2 regions of the Comamonas resistens genome follow, and region 1 is predicted to be linked to the other one. Evidence: predicted binding sites of a transcription regulator. Region 1 holds the regulator's gene; the other holds the start of a gene.
The links. The regulator FNR, encoded in region 1, switches genes on or off when oxygen is low (the NO sensors DNR and NnrR bind a similar motif). The targets are predictions, from matches to a motif close to TTGATNNNNATCAA.

Region 1 (4,416 bases):
GTGACATGGAAGCCTTCCTCCTCCAGCACCAGCAAGCCGTTGGCCTGCATCTCTTGCAGCGCCTTCATCTCCGGGGCGAAATATTCACGGAAGTTGATCAGCCAGGCCTGTTCCATGGGCTCATACAGCACAGCGCCCTGGCACATCACCGCCATGATGACAGCACGGCGCACCATGTCGTCGCGCGACAAGGCCAACCCGCGCTGCACGGGCAACTGGCCGCTGTCCAGAGCGTCGTAATACTCTTCCAGCGTCTTGACGTTCTGGCTGTAGGTAGCCCCCACTTTCCCGATTGCAGAGACACCAAGCGCAATCAGATCGCAGTCAGGCTGGGTACTGTAGCCCTGGAAATTGCGGTGCAGACGCCCCTGGCGCTTGGCAATGGCCAGAGAGTCATCGGGCAGCGCAAAGTGGTCCATGCCCACATAGACATAGCCGCCGTCCATGAATGCATCGATCGCGCTGGAGAGCATATTGAGCTTGTCCTGCCCCATGGGCAGGTCAGCAGACTCAATGCGACGCTGTGGCTTGAAGCGCTCGGGCAGATGGGCATAGGCATAAAGCGCTATGCGGTCAGGGCGCAAGGCATTGACCTGCTCCAGCGTACGCGCAAACGATTGAGGCGTCTGCTTGGGCAGACCATAGATCAGGTCCACATTGATGGACACAAAGCCCAGCTCGCGCGCTTTTTCCACCAGGGCAAAGACCTGCTGTGCCGGTTGCTCGCGATGCACGGCTTTTTGCACATCGGGATCGAAATCCTGCACGCCAAAGCTCAGGCGGTTGAAACCCATTTCCTTCAGCGCCTGCAGACGCTCGTTGCTCACGGTGCGAGGGTCCACCTCAATCGAATATTCACCCGCGGGGTCCAGCTTGAAATGCTCGCGCATCAGCGCCATCAAGGCACGCAGCTCGTCGTCGTTGAAAAACGTGGGCGTGCCGCCGCCCAGGTGCAACTGGCTGACAACCTGGCCCTTGCCGCAATGCTCGGTATGCATGGCGACTTCGCGGCGCAGATAGTCGAGGTACTGCGCCGCTTTCTCGTGATGCTTGGTGATGATCTTGTTGCAGGCGCAGTAGTAGCACAGCGACTCGCAGAACGGCACATGGACATAAAGGGACAGCGGCAGCGCGCGGGCAGCCGAATGTGCCTTGCGCTGCTGCAGTGCCAGGGTATAGTCCTCAGGGCCGAAAGCCTCAACAAAACGGTCGGCTGTTGGAAACGACGTGTAGCGAGGCCCCGGAATATCAAAACGGCTTAGCAATTCGGGCGTAACTGCGGTCATGGCTCTTAGTCAGGGTGCACCCACACTGCAGAGGACACCGATATCGAGCTTCTCTTCAGCCTGACCGGATGCCCGTCTTGTTGCAGCGAGCGCGTGTTTTTGGAATCAGTGTCTTCACTGTGCCCCAAGGCAAACCCCTTGTCCTTGATTCACATCAAGGGATAACAAGGCAAGTGCTGCGACAATTTGATCCATCTCATTACCAACCTAGAGGTCAATGAACGGCGCGGCCTCACTCCCTGTGCGTCCGCACCGCTGCTGCAAGCCATGAATCTTCAGACCATCAAAGCATCCTGCTCCAACTGCAATCTGCGTGAACTGTGCATGCCCATGGGCCTGGACGATGAGCAAATGGAGCGCATCGACGAAATCGTCGCCACGCGCCGCAAGATCAAGCGTGGCGGACTGCTGTTCCGCAACGGCGAGGAATTCACTTCGCTGTACGCCATCCGAACCGGCTTCTTCAAGACCTGCGTGGCCACCGAAGACGGTCGCGACCAGGTCACCGGCTTTCAGATGGCCGGTGAAATCATCGGCCTTGACGGCATCGTCAACGACCATCACACCTGCGACGCCGTGGCGCTGGAAGATGCCGAAGTCTGCGTCATGCCTTTTGACAAGCTCGAGCAGCTCTCGCGCGAGGTGACGGCCCTGCAAAACCATGTGCACAAGGTCATGAGCCGCGAAATCGTGCGCGAGCATGGCGTGATGCTGCTGCTGGGCAGCATGCGCGCCGAAGAGCGCCTGGCCGCTTTTGTGCTGAATCTGGTGCAGCGCCTGGCTGCCCGCGGCTTCTCCAAGTCGGAACTGGTGCTGCGCATGACCCGGGAGGAAATCGGCAGCTATCTGGGCCTGAAGCTGGAGACCGTGAGCCGCACCTTCTCCAAGTTCGCCGAAGAAGGCATTGTGGAAGTCAAGCAGCGCCACTTGCGCATTCTGGATACCGAAGCGCTCAAGCGCATTGTCAACAGCCAGCAATGCCAGAGCTGATCTACTAACCCTCAAAAGAACAAAGCCCGCTTACAGCGGGCCTTGTTCTTTTGGAAAGCTTGTCAATCGGCCAAAGGCTCGGAGACGATGCCGTTGTTCAAATCCTGCGCCGAGCGCGCCAGGCTGCGCGTCATCAGACTGCAAAGCAGCATGACCAGCCAGAAGGCGAAGAATGCTGCCGTATAGACGGCGCTGCGCGACCATTCCAGTGGCGACCCCATCCAGTGCACATCCATCGGGTCAACAAAGGCAAAAACCACCATTTCCAGGACTGCGGCGGCCAAAAATGCGGGCCATGCAATCCACATCCAGCGCTGAGTGTCCATCACGAATCTCCTTGGGCTGCGGGGAGCGGTGAGGACATTCTGCACATTGCCGGGCCGAACTGACCAGCCCCTTGCGGGCAAACACCGAGAAACCCAGGCACGGGAATTCTTTAATTGATAGCAGCCAGCGCCTATTAAATCTTCACTTCATAGGTGTCGTTACGCAAAACATAGACTCTACTTGCGCAAGGCGCTTTGAATTTCAGAGCATGCTCCATGAAAAAAGGCCGCTGGGCGGCCTTTTTTCATGGAGTGCTGTGCCCTGCAACCCGGCATCAGCGATCTGTAGGGTGATCTTGTGCAGGCGTTGCCGCATGATTGCGCCCGGTCAGTGCCGGGGCCAGGCTTTTTTGTGATTCGCTCATGCGCTGGTTGATCTCGATGCCATGACGATAGTAATCGGGGTCGATCACGGGGTCAGGCTTGCTCATGGCGATATAGGCCGTGACCAGGCCTGCGACGACCACAACGGCCGGGCCCGCCAGAACCAGCCAGACATGGGCGAACTTCCACCAAGGCTTGCCGTCCTCGGGATGCTGTGGTTTGGCTGCGCTTGCCGCACGTGCTGCGCTTGGGGTTGTTGCCGACATGGCGGATCTCTTTCAATGTGGAACTTTGCCAGTGCGGCGCATCGCCAGATGCGCAGCGCCAGCCAAGCTATTGTTGCGGATAGTCGATAACCTTGCCGTCTAGCGCGGCACCAGGAAAACAGCCTTCTCGGACACGCGCCCACCTTGGGCCTGCACGGCATCCAGATTGAAATGGATGGTGTGCGAACCAGGATCGGCCGAGCCATAGGGAATCTGCAGACGCACGGCAATGCCACGTGTCTCCGCTGGGCCTACGGTCACTTCCTGCTCGGAAGCCACCTCCAGATGATCCAGGCCCACGGCGCTGATGCGGTAGTTCTGCTCGGTCTCCGTGGCATTCATGATCTGCAGGCGGTAAACGTTCTCCAGCTTGCCTCCGGCCACGATGCGCGACAGCGCCGCCCGGTCACGGATGACGTCCACCTTCACGGGTTCACGCATCGCCAGGCTGGCAATCATGGCGGCACTGAGTGCCACCAGCACCGAGGTATAGATCAGCACACGCGGACGGAAGATGCGGCGAATCATCTGCGCATGCTTCCATGCCTTGGACACGGCATTCTGCGTGGTCAGGCGGATCAGGCCGCGTGGATACTCCATCTTGTCCATCACGGAGTTGCAGGCGTCTATGCACAAGCCGCAGCCAATGCACTCGTACTGCAGCCCGTTGCGGATGTCGATACCCACGGGACAGACCTGCACGCAGAGCTTGCAGTCGATGCAGTCGCCCAGACCTTCGGCCTTGTAGTCACTGCCCTTCTTGCGCGGACCGCGCCCCTCGCCGCGCTCTGCGTCGTAGCTGACGATCATGGTGTCCTTGTCGAACATGGCGCTTTGAAAACGTGCATAAGGGCACATGTATTTGCAGACCTGCTCGCGCATATAGCCGGCATTGCCATAGGTGGCAAAACCATAGAACAGCACCCAGAAAATCTGCCAGTTGCCACTCAGGGCCAGCAACTCGACACCCAGTTCACGGATGGGCACGAAATAGCCCACGAAGGTGAAACCGGTCCACAGGGACAAGGCGATCCAGAGGAACTGCTTGAGCGACTTCTTCCAGATCTTCTCGAAAGTCCAGCCGCCCTTGTCGATGCGCATACGGGCACTGCGATCGCCTTCGACCTTGCTCTCGATCCAGACAAAAATCTCGGTATAAACGGTCTGCGGACAGGAGAAACCGCACCACAAACGCCCTGCGACCGCCGTAAACAGGAAAAGCGC
Region 2 (4,416 bases), 1.3 Mb from region 1:
TTATACCGAAGGCTTGCGACTGGATGAAGCCATGCACCCGCTGACATTGCTGGCCTTTGGCATGTATGGCGAGGTCCTGCCCAACCAGAATGGCGCGCCGCTGCGCCTGGTCGTGCCCTGGAAATATGGCTTCAAAAGTGCCAAGTCGCTGGTGGCAATTCGGCTGACCGACAAGGAGCCGGGTACGGCCTGGAACAAGGCTGCGCGCAACGAATACGGCTTCTATTCCAATGTGAATCCCGATGTGGACCACCCGCGCTGGAGCCAGGCGACCGAGCGGCGCATAGGCGAGGGCGGCCTGTTTGCCAAAAAGCGCAAGACGCTGCTGTTCAACGGCTATGGCGATCAGGTAGCACAGCTGTATGCGGGCATGGATCTGAAAAAGTTCTATTGATGCAGGCCTGGTTGCAAAAACCGTTGCTGCAGCCCTGGGCCAAGCCGCTGGTCTTTGTGCTGTGTCTGCTGCCTTGCGCATGGCTGACCTATGCAGCCTTTAACGATGGATTGGGTGCCAATCCCGCGGAAGCCCTGTTGCGCAGCACGGGCGATTGGACGCTGCGTTTTCTCTGCATCGTGCTGGCGGTAACGCCGCTGCGCCAGATCACGGGCTGGACTCTGCTGGTGCGCTATCGCCGCATGCTGGGTCTGTATGTGTTCTTCTACGCCTGCCTGCACCTGCTTTGCTATGCCTGGTTCGACATGGGGCTGGATTGGGGCGATATCGTGGCCGATATTCCCAAGCGGCCTTTCATCCTGGTGGGCTTTACGGCCTGGGCCGTCCTGCTGGTGCTGGCCGCAACGTCGCCGAAATGGGTGCTAAGGGCTCTGGGGGGCAAGCGCTGGCAGTGGCTGCACCGTGCGGTCTATCTGGTGGTCCCGCTGGCGCTGCTGCATTTCTTCTGGATGCGCGCGGGCAAGAACAACTTTGCCGAAGTGGCTGTCTATGCAGTGATTCTTGCCACTTTGCTTGGCTGGCGTGCGGTACGCGCTATCAAAAAATAATAGAACTTACGCGAACTTGGGCAAGTCGTGAACCGTCAGCCTGCAACAGCACGCAATGGTGGGCGCACCTGGCGCGATACGGGGTCGATCTCGGCCGTAGGCAACTGGTAAGAGCGCTGGTCGAACAGGTCGATGCCGCACTGCAGGCCTTCTAGCCAGTTGAACAGGTCGCCAATGGCTTGCTGGCCCATGATGGGCGCGCCATGCTGAGGCACGATCATGGCGATGGGCAACTGCCGCGCCATCTGCACCCACAGCTTCAGAATCTTGTTGGAGACCATGTAGCGGCGGTGAAAGCCTTCCATCCGGGCGATATGAGGCAGCAGGTCGGTGACGGGGGTCTGGGCCTCGGCGCCCGTAGTCAGGGATACGCCCAGGTCGCCGGTGAACAGAATCTTGCTGATCGGGTCGTAGAAGTGGAAATTGCCTTCGGCATGCAGAAAATGCGCGGGCAGCAGCACCAGTTCGCTGTTACCCAGGGGCAGGCGACCGCCGGAGTCGGGCACGCCGATGACGCGGTTTTCCGTCTTGCCGACCTTGGTGAAGTGCGGCGCAAAGCGCTCCCAGATGCGCGAGATCACCAGTTGGGCGCGGGTGCTGGTCATCCAGCGGTCCAGCGAGGCGATGATGTCCGGGTCGGCATGCGAGGCCACCACATAGGCCAGCTTTTGCGGCGGGAAATGCCGCGACATGCCCATGAACAACTCGTTGAAAGCCAGGTTGCCGCCCGGGTCGATGATGGCTCCTGTACCGTTGTCCACGATCAGGAACTGATTGGCCTGGATCGCCTGCCCATCTTCCTCAATGAGGTCGGTGAACATCAGACAGGCATGGTGTTTGTCGCGATAGAGCTCTATGGGCATGGCAGGCAATTTGTCAAAGGACAAGGTGCCTGGACTCTAGGGGCTAAGCCCCCAACCCATGTTGATATGCATCAAGCCTCGGGGCTGGCTTTTACCGGAGGCCTAATAGGCCTCATCTTGGGGAGGTGGTGCCAGAGGCACTACAGGTGCCGGCTTTGTATCCGCCGAGCGGGAGGAAATGCCCAGCGACTCGGGCAAGGTGGCGCGCTCCTGAGCTGAAGGTGTGTTGGGCAGATAGAGAGACCCTCTTTGTCCGCAGCCGGAAATAGCGGCCATGGACGCCGCACAAGCTGCAAGGGCAATGCACCTGACTAGAATTTGATTGGCTTTCAACATGGGCAAATTGTAATGACTGACCTTGAATATCTGGACCGCGCCGACCAACTGCTTTTGGCGGTCGAGCAATGCTGTGACCGTATCGACGACGAAACCGATGCCGATATCGACGCCCAGCGTGTGGGGGGCATGGTGACTCTGGTGTTTGCAAACCGCAGCCAGATTGTGATCAACCAGCAAAAGCCCCTGCATGAAATCTGGCTGGCAGCCAAGGCCGGTGGTTTTCACTATCGCTTTGACGAGGTGCAACAGATCTGGCTGGATACCAAGGGTGCTGGTGAATTCTTTGCCAACCTCAGCCAATATGCGAGCGAGCAATCGGGCCTGAAGCTGGAGTTCAAGGCACTGGCCTGAAACTGAGCACTGCTCCTCAATAAAAAAGCCTGTCACCGATGGTGGCAGGCTTTTTTGTTTGGGGCGCAGCCGCTAGTGCGGCGCAGGGGCGTCAGTTCCTGAACAGATCCAGAATGCGGCTGCGTTCTTCTGCTGCAGGGGCTGGGGTTGCGCCGGGGCCAGCATCAGAAGGCGCAGCGCTTTCCATGCCCAGGCTGGGTACACCGCCGCCGCGGGCATTTTCCTCGTAGTACCAGTCGCCACCCATGCTCACCACGCCAGGAGGCGCTTGAACCTCAGCCACGGGGACGCCCTTGAGGGCATGCTGCATGAAGCTGATCCAGATGGGCAGGCTCAGGCCGCCGCCGGTCTCGCGCGAGCCCAGATTGCGGGGAGTGTCGTAGCCGATCCAGGACACGGCGGCCAGGGAAGGCTGATAGCCGGCGAACCATGCATCCACGGAGTCGTTGGTGGTACCTGTCTTGCCATAGAGGTCAGGACGCTTGAGAGTGGCCTGAGCCCGGGCGGCAGTGCCAACCCTGGCAACGTCGTTGAGCATGGTGCCGGTGACGAAGGCATTGCGGGCCGGAATGGCCTGGGGCAGCTGGCTGACGGGCGGAGGGGTGAACTCCGACAGCACGCGCCCCTTGTGGTCCGTGACACGTGCGATCAACCAGGGGTTGATGCGGTGGCCGCCATTGGCAAACACCGAATAGGCGCCGGCCATCTGCAAGGGCGTTACCGAGCCAGCGCCCAGGGCCATGGTCAGATAGGCCGGTTGCTTGGCGGCTTCAAAGCCGAAGCGTGTTGCCCATTCCTGGCCTGCCTTGGGACCTATGGCTTGCAGCAGGCGGATGGAGATCATGTTCTTGGACTTGTTCAAGCCCGTGCGCATGGTCATGGGGCCGGCGTATGTGCCGTCGTAGTTCTTGGGCTCCCAGGGTTGGCCGCCGGTGGTCGCGGCGCTGAAGAAGATGGGCGCGTCATTGATCATCGTGGCAGGCGAGAAACCATGTTCCAGCGAAGCCGAATAGATGAAAGGCTTGAAGCTGGAGCCGGGCTGGCGCCAGGCCTGGGTCACGTGATTGAACTTGTTCTTCTCGAAGTCAAAGCCGCCGACCAGAGCGCGGATGGCACCGGTTTCGGTGGACATGGCAACAAAAGCGCCTTCCACCTCGGGCAGCTGGGTGATTTCCCAGGAACCCTTGGCTGTCTTGACGGCGCGAATCACGGCGCCAGGACGAATCTTGGTGTTGGGTGGGGCCTTGGGGCTCAGACCCGACTCGGCAGGGCGCAAGCCTTCGCCCGTGATTTCGAAATGCTCGCCATCGGCCCGTGAAGCCACAATCTTGCGCGGAGAAGCCTCCAGCACCACCGCAGCGATCACATCGCCGTTGTCGGGGTGGTTGGCCAGGACATCGTCGATGGCGTCTTCACGCTCCTGGGCGTTGCTGGGCAGATTGATGAATTTCTCGGGGCCGCGGTATTTCTGGCGGCGCTCGTAGTTCATGATGCCGTCGCGCAATGCCTTGTAGGCAGCTTCCTGTTCACCGGCATTGAGGGTCGTGTAGACGTTCAGGCCGCGGGTATAGGCTTCGCCACCGTATTGTGCAAAGATCAGCTGACGGGCCATTTCGGCTACGTATTCCGCATGCACGCGGGTGGAGTTGCTGGTGGTGCGCAGCTTCAGCGGCTCTTCGCGGGCCTGCTTGGCTTGCTCGGCTGTGATGAAGCCGTTTTCCTCCATGCGGTCAATGATGTAGAGCTGGCGGATGCGTGCGCGCTTGGGATTGCTGATGGGGTTGTATGCCGAAGGCGCCTTGGGCAGACCTGCCAGCATGGCTGCCTCAGCCACGGTGATGTCCTTGAGCGGGTGGCCGAA

Region 2: the regulator FNR is predicted to act here: its motif matches at 1,927-1,940, upstream of QMY55_RS03550 (oxygen-binding di-iron domain-containing protein).

What each region holds. Positions count from the first base shown of each region.
Region 1 covers NZ_CP125947.1:2,115,438-2,119,853, reverse strand. The annotation lists gene hemN (oxygen-independent coproporphyrinogen III oxidase) at 1-1,286, opposite strand, end outside; gene fnr (fumarate/nitrate reduction transcriptional regulator Fnr) at 1,554-2,276, shown strand; gene QMY55_RS09925 (hypothetical protein) at 2,339-2,602, opposite strand; gene QMY55_RS09920 (FixH family protein) at 2,878-3,192, opposite strand; gene ccoG (cytochrome c oxidase accessory protein CcoG) at 3,292-4,416, opposite strand, start outside.
Region 2 covers NZ_CP125947.1:783,115-787,530, forward strand. The annotation lists gene msrP (protein-methionine-sulfoxide reductase catalytic subunit MsrP) at 1-394, shown strand, start outside; gene QMY55_RS03545 (protein-methionine-sulfoxide reductase heme-binding subunit MsrQ) at 394-1,002, shown strand; gene QMY55_RS03550 (oxygen-binding di-iron domain-containing protein) at 1,038-1,865, opposite strand; gene lptM (LPS translocon maturation chaperone LptM) at 1,968-2,201, opposite strand; gene cyaY (iron donor protein CyaY) at 2,214-2,555, shown strand; gene QMY55_RS03560 (penicillin-binding protein 1A) at 2,647-4,416, opposite strand, start outside.